DNA from 2 places in the Arthrobacter sp. LT660 genome. Region 2 is predicted to be linked to the other one. Evidence: predicted binding sites of a transcription regulator. Region 2 holds the regulator's gene; the other holds the start of a gene.
What was found. The regulator HspR, encoded in region 2, represses chaperone genes until heat shock. The targets are predictions, from matches to a motif close to AAGTTGAGTCNNNNNGACTCAACTT.
Positions count from the first base shown of each region.

Region 1 (4,401 bases), 530 kb from region 2:
ATGACGGAGAAGCCGGAACAGGTGACCTACACGGCCATGCGCCTGCAGGCCGGCACGCCGGTGCTCGCGCTGATCGAATCCGCCATCGGCATCGAGAACGCGACGGCGATCGCCTCCGCCCCGGGCACGTTCCGGCTGGCCTTCGGCACCAACGACTTCCGCAAGGACACCGGCGTCTCCGAGGACCCCCTGGCCCTGGCGTACGCGCGCGGCAAACTGGTGGTCGCCTCCCGCGTCGGCCAGCTCCCGGGCGCCATCGACGGCCCGGCCACTCCCGGCGCGACCGGGGGAGAGGTCCACGCCGCCTGCCAGACCACGGCGTCGATGGGCATGACCGGCAAGCTCTGCCTCTCCGCGAACCAGGTCGAGGACGTCAACACCGGCCTGTCCCCGAGCACCGACGAGCTCAGCTGGGCCCACGACATGCTCTCCGCGCACGCCGCCGGCGCCTCCATCGGCGACGGCTCCTACCTCCCGCGGCTGGCCCGCGCGCAGAAGATCGCGGACCTCGCGGACTCCTACGGGCTCTGGAACGCCTAGGCCTTTCGGACAAACGGAAAGGCCCCGGTTGCGCCGTATGGCGCTTCCGGGGCCTTTCGTCGTTCAACCTCGCCTGACGGCGGGTGAAGCTATGGGGTTACAGCGGGCGAATGTTCTCTGCCTGCAGACCCTTGGGACCCTGCACGACGTCGTATTCGACCTTCTGGTTCTCGTCGAGCGAGCGGTAGCCGCTGCTCGCGATTGCGGAAAAGTGAGCGAAAACGTCCGCCGATCCATCGTTCGGCTCGATGAATCCGAAGCCCTTTTCTGCGTTGAACCACTTAACGGTGCCTGTTGCCATGATGCTTCCTTCGATATTGCGTACAGCTGCGATCGTCGATCAGGGAGCCTCGCAGCATCGCTGGGTCCCTCCCCTAAACGTATGGTGACGTGGACGGTGTGGCAAGCGATACGGGGTATTGGTTTCCCGCAGGACGCTGAAAGTTCACATTTGTCCCGGTTGCGGGTGGATTTCGGTGAAATCGGAACGTTTTTCCGGCCGCGGCGCGGTGCCGCGTTGCCGGATGTGACGTGCCTTGGTGCGTCTATGACGTCGGGCGAGGGGGCGGACGACGGCGATGCGGCCCATTCCGCGCGCCGCTCCACCGCGTCGGCCTCGCGTCGGGTCTCCCGTGCGTGCGGCGGTGGCGGACCAGCATGTTGACCAGCCACGCGGCGGTCGACGGCTTCGGCAGCGCGAGGATGGCCTTGCCGGTGACCTTGTCCGGCTCGGCCTTGGCGGCCGCCGTCCGCGCGGCGACGAACCCGCCGGGCATGGACCCGAAGAGTTCGGCGGCAACCGCGGCCAGGTCCACGTACCTAGTGTCCGTCGGGCGCCGCGACCAGGACGTTGCGCTGGGCGCCGAGGCCCTCGATCTCCGTCTCCAGGACGTCGCCGGCCTTCAGCCAGGGGTGGCGGCCGCGCTCGTTGCGCCGGCCCAAGGCGACGCCGGCCGGGGTGCCCGTGAGGATCAGGTCGCCGGGGCGCAGCGTCACCATCGTGGAGAGGTACGCGACCAGCGCGGCGGGGGAGAAGACCAGGTCCGCCGTCGAATCCTGCTGCACCACCTCGCCGTTGACGCGGGTGGTGATTCGGGCGCCGGGGGTGAACTCGTCCGGGGTCACGAGGTAGGGGCCGACCGGGCTGGCCGCCTCCCAGCACTTGCCCTGGGTCCACTCCGGCGTGCGGCCCTGCCAGCCGCGCATCGAGACGTCGTTGGACACCGCGTAGCCGGCGATGTGCCGTTCGGCGTCCTCCTCCGGGATTCGCCGGCCGGCCGCGCCGATGACGATGGCGAGTTCGCCCTCCCAGTCGATCCGGTGGTCCTCCGCGGGGATTTCGATCTCGTCCGTGGGGCCGGTGAGGGATTCGGCGAACTTCGTGAAGACGGTCGGGAACTTCGGGGTCTCGTTGCCGGTTTCCGCGATGTGGTTGCGGTAGTTCAGGCCGATGCAGAAGACCTTGGCCGGGGCGGGGATCAGCGTCGCGAAGGTGGCGGCGCCGGCGTCGTGCCTTGCGCCGTTTGCCTTGGCCGCGTCCAGCGCGGACTCGCGCTCCGCGGCCGGCGCGGCCAGGAGGGCGCCGACGTCGTCGAACCCCTCTATTTCGACGGCGGCGGAGCCGTCGATGAGGGCGGCGAATGTTCCGCCGGATTCCGGGTGGCGAAGGGTGGCGAGTCTCATGGGACCATCCCACCACAGGGGCGCGGAGCCTGTGGGCACGGGGGTGGAAATGCGTCGTTCGCCGTGGGAGAAATGAGCCAAAAAGGGACTGGCACTCCGCGGCGGAGAGTGCTAATTTAATCGTGGGTTGAGCGGATGGCACTCAAGTTTGAGGACCGTCGATCGACCCCCACAACACGAGAAACACGGCACCGGGGTGGTGCCCCACGAAGGAGTTGATCATCATGGCAAACACATTCGATCCGTTCCGCGAGCTCGACCGCGTGGCCGGCGCGCTGTTCGACAACCGCCTGCGCGACGTGCCCATGGACCTCTACCGCCAGGGCGACCACTACATCCTCAGCGCCGACCTGCCGGGCATCGATCCGGGATCGGTGGACATCGACGTCGACGGCCAGCTGCTGACCATCCGCGCCGAGCGCACGCTGGGCGAGCAGGAAGGCGTGAAGTGGCTGACCCGCGAACGCCGCGGCGGCAGCTTCGTCCGCCAGCTCAACCTGGGCCAGGGCATCAACATCGAGGCGATCACGGCGCACTACAACAACGGCGTCCTGATGCTCACCATCCCGGTGCGCGAGAGCGCGAAGCCGCGCAAGATCGCCGTCGAGACGGGCAGCCGGGACAACGGCGCCGACCAGATCGAGGGCGAGGCGACCTCGGCCCCCGGCGGACAGGGGGCCGTGGGGCAGTAGGCCTCCGGATCTCGCCGAAGCCAGATGCCCCACCCTTGCGTTTCGACTGAGGTAGATGTCGGTTTCCGCCCGGATTCGGACATCTACCCTCGTCGAAACGGGGGTGGGGGACATCTGGCTTCGTCGAAAGAAGGCGTCGCGGTGGCGGCTAGCCCTGGGTCTCCGCGTAGAACCATTCGATGTGCTCGCGCAGCAGCTTCGAGGCGCGCTGGCCTTCCCCGGCCGAGACCGCCCCGAGGATGCCGTGGTGCTGGGTGCGCAGCACGCCCGCGACCGGTTCCCAGTCCTCGTCGCTGCGGATCGACTCGGCCACGTAGTCGCTGATCGACAGCCGCAGCGACTCCATCATCGCCTCGATTACCGCGTTCCCGGCCAGTGAAGAAAGCAGGACGTGGAAACGGGCGTCGAGGGCGTGGAAATCCGACCGGCCGAGCGCCGGGTCGTCCATCTGCTCGAGCAAATCCGCGGCCACGGCGAGTTTCGCGCGTGTGGCGTCGTTTTCCGGGTCGATCTTCGTGGCCTCCGCAGCACCGGTTTCCAGCAGGATGCGGGTCTGGACGATCTCGGCGACCGTCAGCTGGCGGGTGGCGACGTGCAGCCGCAGAGCGGCGGCCAACCCGGCGGCCGGCCGGGACACGATGACCGCCCCGGCGTTCGGGCCGGACCCGGTGGAGGTGCGCACGACGCCGAGCACGTCCAGGATGCGGATGGCGTCTCGAACCGACGCCCGCGAGAGCCCATGCGTCTCGGCAAGGGCCCGCTCGCCCGGAAGCTGGTCGCCTAGCTTCAGCGAACCCGAGCGCAGTTCCGCCTCGATCGCCTCGAGCACGGTTTCGTAGGCCCGCGGGCTGGGGGGTCTGGGGGGCTTGCTGTTCACCGATTCATCTTCCCACGTAACAAGGGGCGGGGGCGCCGGGAACGAGTGCGCCCGCCCCTCGCTGCGTGGCACGGGATCAGTCTCCGGACGCCCGGCCGGCGGACCTCGGGACGGCAAGGTGGGGCTTCTGGTTGAGCATCCACCGGATCGCCAGCGTGATGCCCGCGAGCAGCAGGACCAGCATGACCGTTCCGAGGTTCAGGCCCAGCCCGTGGATAACGAGTAGTGCCAGCGTACCGGCGGCCAGGCAGTAGTAGGTGGTGACGATGATGGTCTTGCGCAGCAGGTCGCCCTCCCGGCCCAGCATCCCGACGGTCGCGGAGGCGGCGACGATGTTGTGGATGGAGATCGGGTTGCCGCCCGCCCCGCCCACTGCCTGCGCCGCGACGACCGTCTCCGGGGGAACGCCGATCTGGGCGCCGGTGGAGAACTGGAACTGCGCAAAGGTCAGGTTGGACACAGTGTTGGATCCGGCGACGAAGGCGCCGAGGGCACCCACCCACGGCGCGATCGCTGGCCAGGCCCCTCCGGAGACCGCGGCCGCGGCCTCCGCCAGCGTGACCGGCATGCTGGAGAGGCCCGAGGCGTTGAGTTCCGGGCCCGACTGGA
Region 1 is NZ_CM149651.1:2,415,476-2,419,876, reverse strand. It holds gene AC0QSG_RS11175 (HpcH/HpaI aldolase/citrate lyase family protein) at 1-540, shown strand, start outside; gene AC0QSG_RS11170 (cold-shock protein) at 638-841, opposite strand; gene AC0QSG_RS11165 (hypothetical protein) at 1,086-1,355, opposite strand; gene AC0QSG_RS11160 (fumarylacetoacetate hydrolase family protein) at 1,360-2,223, opposite strand; gene AC0QSG_RS11155 (Hsp20/alpha crystallin family protein) at 2,448-2,915, shown strand; gene AC0QSG_RS11150 (FadR/GntR family transcriptional regulator) at 3,064-3,792, opposite strand; gene AC0QSG_RS11145 (L-lactate permease) at 3,869-4,401, opposite strand, start outside.
Region 1: a site for HspR is predicted at 2,348-2,372, ahead of AC0QSG_RS11155 (Hsp20/alpha crystallin family protein). Genes of this name have one in related genera too.

Region 2 (4,401 bases):
CCTGAGCTACTACCGCACCGAACCGGTCTCGTTCGTGCGCCGCGGAACGCGCCTGCACGGCAGGCGCCAGGAGGCCTGGGAGCGCCAGTCCGGCCGATTCCTGCTGGAGGTCCCGCGCCACCACGCCGACACCTCGGTCCACGCGGACTTCGGCTTCGACGCCGCCGCGGCGTTCGGACGGGTTGCGCCGCTGACCGTGGAGATCGGTTCCGGGCTCGGGGAGGCCGTGGCCGACGCCGCCGAACGGCATCCCGAACGCGACTTCCTGGCCGTCGAGGTGTACCGCCCCGGCCTCGCGCAACTGATGGTGCGGATCGAGCAAAAGGGCCTGACCAACGTCCGGGCCGTTCAGGCCAACGCCCCGGAGGTCCTGGACGTGATGCTGCGCCCCGGCTCCGTTGACGAACTGTGGGTGTTCTTCCCCGACCCGTGGCACAAGGTGCGGCACCACAAGCGTCGTCTGGTGAAGGCGTCGTTCGCGGACAAGGCTGCGCGCGTCTTGGCGCCCGGCGGCACGTGGCGCCTGGCCACCGACTGGTCCAACTACGCCGAACAGATGCGCGAAACGCTGGATTCCTCCGCGGATTTCGAGAACCTCCACCCGGGCGGCGACGCCGGCCCGGAAGGAACCCTGACGCGGGTGCGCCGCGGCGGACTCGAAGGGCACGAGGGCGAATCGGAGTTCACGGACGAACGCGGCGGCTGGGCTCCGCGCTTCGACGAACGCGTCCTCACCAGCTTCGAGGGGAAGGCGCTGAAGGCCGGACGGCTGGTCTTCGACCTGGCCTACCGGCGCACGGCCTAGGTCCTCCGCTCGTCGGCCTCGCGCGAGGTTAGCCGGCCGCTTGCGGGGGCAACGCCGTGGCGGCCTCCGGGCCGAATTTGGCCGCGTACGCGTCGAACAACGGCTTCCAGTCCTTGTCGGCGTCCTCGACGTATCCGCCGACCGATTCGCGCAGGTTGGCCAGGCAGACGTGCCATCCCGCGCCGTCGCGCGCGCCCCGTCCCCGATCGTCGAGCGAGGCGGCGAACACGAGGCGCGTTCCGGCGTCGTACTCCTGAAGCGCGATGCGCAGGGAATCGGTCTCCCACCGGAAGGCCAGGCTGCTGCCGGATTCGACGTCGACGACCTCGCCGCGCATCGGCTCCGCGTCGGGTTCGGCGGGGAACGTGAAAACGAGGTCGCGCCCCGGCGTCCACTCGCCCACGATGGCGGCCGGAAACCAGTCTCGCAGCCCGTCCCGGGTGGTCACCGCGATCCAGGCGTCCCAGCGGTTGACCGGCAGGTCGATTCCGTAGGTCAACACCCAGCGCTGTCCCGCCGGCGCGAAGGTGGCCAAGTCCATTGCGTACCCCGTCATGGCCACAGTCTACGGCTGGCCGGCCGCGCGCCCACCGGTTCGCGGCCCGTGGTGACCAGGGCCAGGTTCCGCAACGACTGCGTTCCCGGGTCGCGGTAACCATGGCTGGCCCGGTGCGCCCCGGGCACGAACCGCGACGTGTTGTGGCCGGTGACCGGCAACAGGCCAAGGTCCGCCGCGCCGTCGACGCCGAAACCGCGGCCCGGCACGAGGGCCCGTCCGCTCAAAGCGCGCCCGGCGCGCGCCAGCCAGTCGTCTGCCGCGACGCCTTCGAACACGGCATCGCCGGCGAGCCCCATCAGGGACGGTTCCAAGGCCAGCTGCCGCGGCACTCCGGCGGAGCCGGTCGTCGCCAGGACGTCCACCCGGATCCGGGGCGTGCCGGGGCCGTCCGGCTGCGCGGCCAGACGCTCCAGGGCGTGGGCGGCAAGGGTGGCCCCGTAGGAGTGTGCCTCGATGGCGGTGCGCGGCGCGTCGGGCCGCAGCCGGGCGTAGCGGCGCAGATCGTGGGCCAAACGTTCGACGGCGGCGCGGGCCGTCCGGTTGAAAACCGCCCGCAGCAGGCCCGGGGCGGGATAGGCGAGCCAGGCGACGACCGCCGGGTCCGGCTCCCCCACCAACCGCTGTTCGAGCAGGAGCTGCCCGGCCTCGCGCGTGGTGCCCCACATCGCCGTCGTCGCCCGGATCCCCGCGCCGGAGAGTTGCCAGGTCACATGGGTGGCCGTGTCCAAGTTGCCGACCGCGACGGCGGCCAGCGGCTCTGGCCCCGCGAGGTCCAGGTAGAGCAGCCGGCGGCGCGGAATCGCGGCGTCCATGGACGAGGGCCGCAACGCGTGGACCACCCCGTCGATGGCGGCCTTGTGCCGTTGCGGCAGGCTGTCCCGCCGCCCCTTGAGGACGTCCAGGCGCGCCTCCGCCGCGTCGCACAGCTCCGCGTAGCCCGTGGGCACCGGCACGGCCGGACCCCCTACTGCTGGGGCCGCCAGACCACCACGGCCTGGCTGCGTCCGCGGGGGCGCTTGCCGCGCGCCAGGGGGACGACGTCGCCGCCCGCGCCCGCCGCGAACACCCGGAAGAGTTCGGCGTTGCGCCGGCCGGACCGCGTGGCGTCCAGTTCCTGGGTCAGCTCGGTCACGCGGGCCCGCAGGGCCGCGACCTGGTTCTCGAGCTCGAGGACGCGGCGGATGCCCTCCAACGAGACGCCGTCCTTGGAAAGGCGCTGCACCTCGCGGAGGAGGTCGACGTCGTGCTGGCTGTAACGACGCTGCTTGCCGCGCTGCCGCGACGGGGAGACCAGGCCCATCCTGTCGTACTGGCGGAGGGTCTGCGGGTGCATCTCGGCGAGCTCCGCGGCAACGGAGATGACGAAAATGGGCACAAACCGGTCCGGCATCATGGGCGCTACAGCACCGCCTTGGCGGCCAGACCGGCCCGTGGATCGGCGTCCGCGGTGGCCTCGGCGAACGCCTTGACGGCCGCCTCGGCTTCGCCGCCGAGCTTTTGCGGTACGACGACGTCGATCGTCACCAGCAGGTCGCCGGTGGCCTTGGACGTCTTGATCCCGCGTCCCTTGAGGCGCAGCGTGCGCCCGGAGGCGGACCCGGCGGGAACCTTGACCTTGACCGTCTCGCCGGTCAGTGTCGGCACCTCGATCTGGCCGCCCAGTGCGGCCTCGGGGAACGTCACCGGCACGTGGATGCGGATGTTGGCGTCCTCGCGGATGAAGAACGGGTGCGGCCTGACGGAGACCTTCACCATGAGGTCGCCGTAGCCGGCCTGTCCGCGCTGGCCCTTGCCCTTGACCCGGACCGTCTGTCCGTCCTTGATCCCCGCGGGAACCCGGACGTCGATCACCTCGCCGCTCGGTTCGCGCAGCCCGATCGTGGTCCCGTTGACGGAGCCGGCGAAGGAGATGGTCGTGCTCGCCGTGCGGTCCGCGCCCTTGCGGGGGGCCTGCTGGTACCCGCCGGCGCCGCCGAAACCGCCGCCGCCGAAGAGGTCCGCGAACTCCGGCGGCACCTGTCCGGACTGAAAACCGCCCTGCGGGAATCCACCGCGACCGCGGGCCCCCGCGGGTCCGCCCGGTCCCCCGAAGAGGTTGCCGAACATGTCGTCGAATCCCGCACCCTGCCCGTGCCCGCCGGGACCGCCCGCCGTGAAGCGGGCTCCGGATCCCATGGCTCGGATCGCGTCGTACTGCTGGCGCTCCTCGGGGTCGGAGAGCACCGAGTGCGCCTCCGTGATGTCCTTGAACCGCAGTTCGGACGCCGCCTCCCCCGAGTTCGTGTCCGGGTGGTGCTGGCGCGCCAGCTTGCGGTACGCCTTCTTGATGTCGGCGTCGCTCGCGTCCTTGGAGACGCCGAGAATGGCGTAGAAGTCCTTGTCGGCCCAATCCTGACTTGCCATCGGGCGCCTCCTCTCAAAATCCTTGGTGCATTTCTGCCGGTTCGGGCGGGCCGGGGCATGTGCCCCGGCCCACCCGGGCCCTATCTGTTGTCCGCCGTCGCTACTCGCCGGTGGACACGACCACCTGGGCTGCGCGGATCACGCGGTCGCCCTTGCGGTAGCCGGGACGCAGGACCATGCCGACGTGCTCGGCAGGGATCTCCGCGTTCGGCTGCTGCATCAGCGCCTCGTGGATCTGCGGGTCGAACGCCACGCCGGCCTCGGCGATGCGCTCCAGCCCCTGGGCGGCGAGGATGCCGTCCAGCTTGTTCGCGATCGACGCAAACGGGCCGTCCGCGAGGTCGCCGTGCTGCCGTGCCGCGTCCAGGTCGTCCAGCACGGGCAACAGCCCGGACAGGACGGACTGGACCGCGAGTTCGCGAACCGCTTCCCGGTCGCGCTCGACGCGCTTGCGGTAGTTCACGTACTCGGCCTGCAGCCGCAGCAGGTCGTTGCGCAACTCGGCCTCGAGGCCGCCGGACTCGGCGGGGGCCTCCGCGTCCTCCGCGGACACCTCGTTCAGGATCCTTTCGGCCTGCGCGAGCGCGTCCTCGGAGTCGTGGGCCTCGTCGGTCGGCGTGAGGTCCTCGTGGTG
Region 2 is NZ_CM149651.1:1,881,271-1,885,671, forward strand. It holds gene trmB (tRNA (guanosine(46)-N7)-methyltransferase TrmB) at 1-805, shown strand, start outside; gene AC0QSG_RS08730 (SRPBCC domain-containing protein) at 834-1,361, opposite strand; gene AC0QSG_RS08735 (alpha/beta hydrolase) at 1,358-2,317, opposite strand; gene AC0QSG_RS08740 (heat shock protein transcriptional repressor HspR) at 2,329-2,757, opposite strand; gene AC0QSG_RS08745 (DnaJ C-terminal domain-containing protein) at 2,763-3,767, opposite strand; gene AC0QSG_RS08750 (nucleotide exchange factor GrpE) at 3,868-4,401, opposite strand, start outside.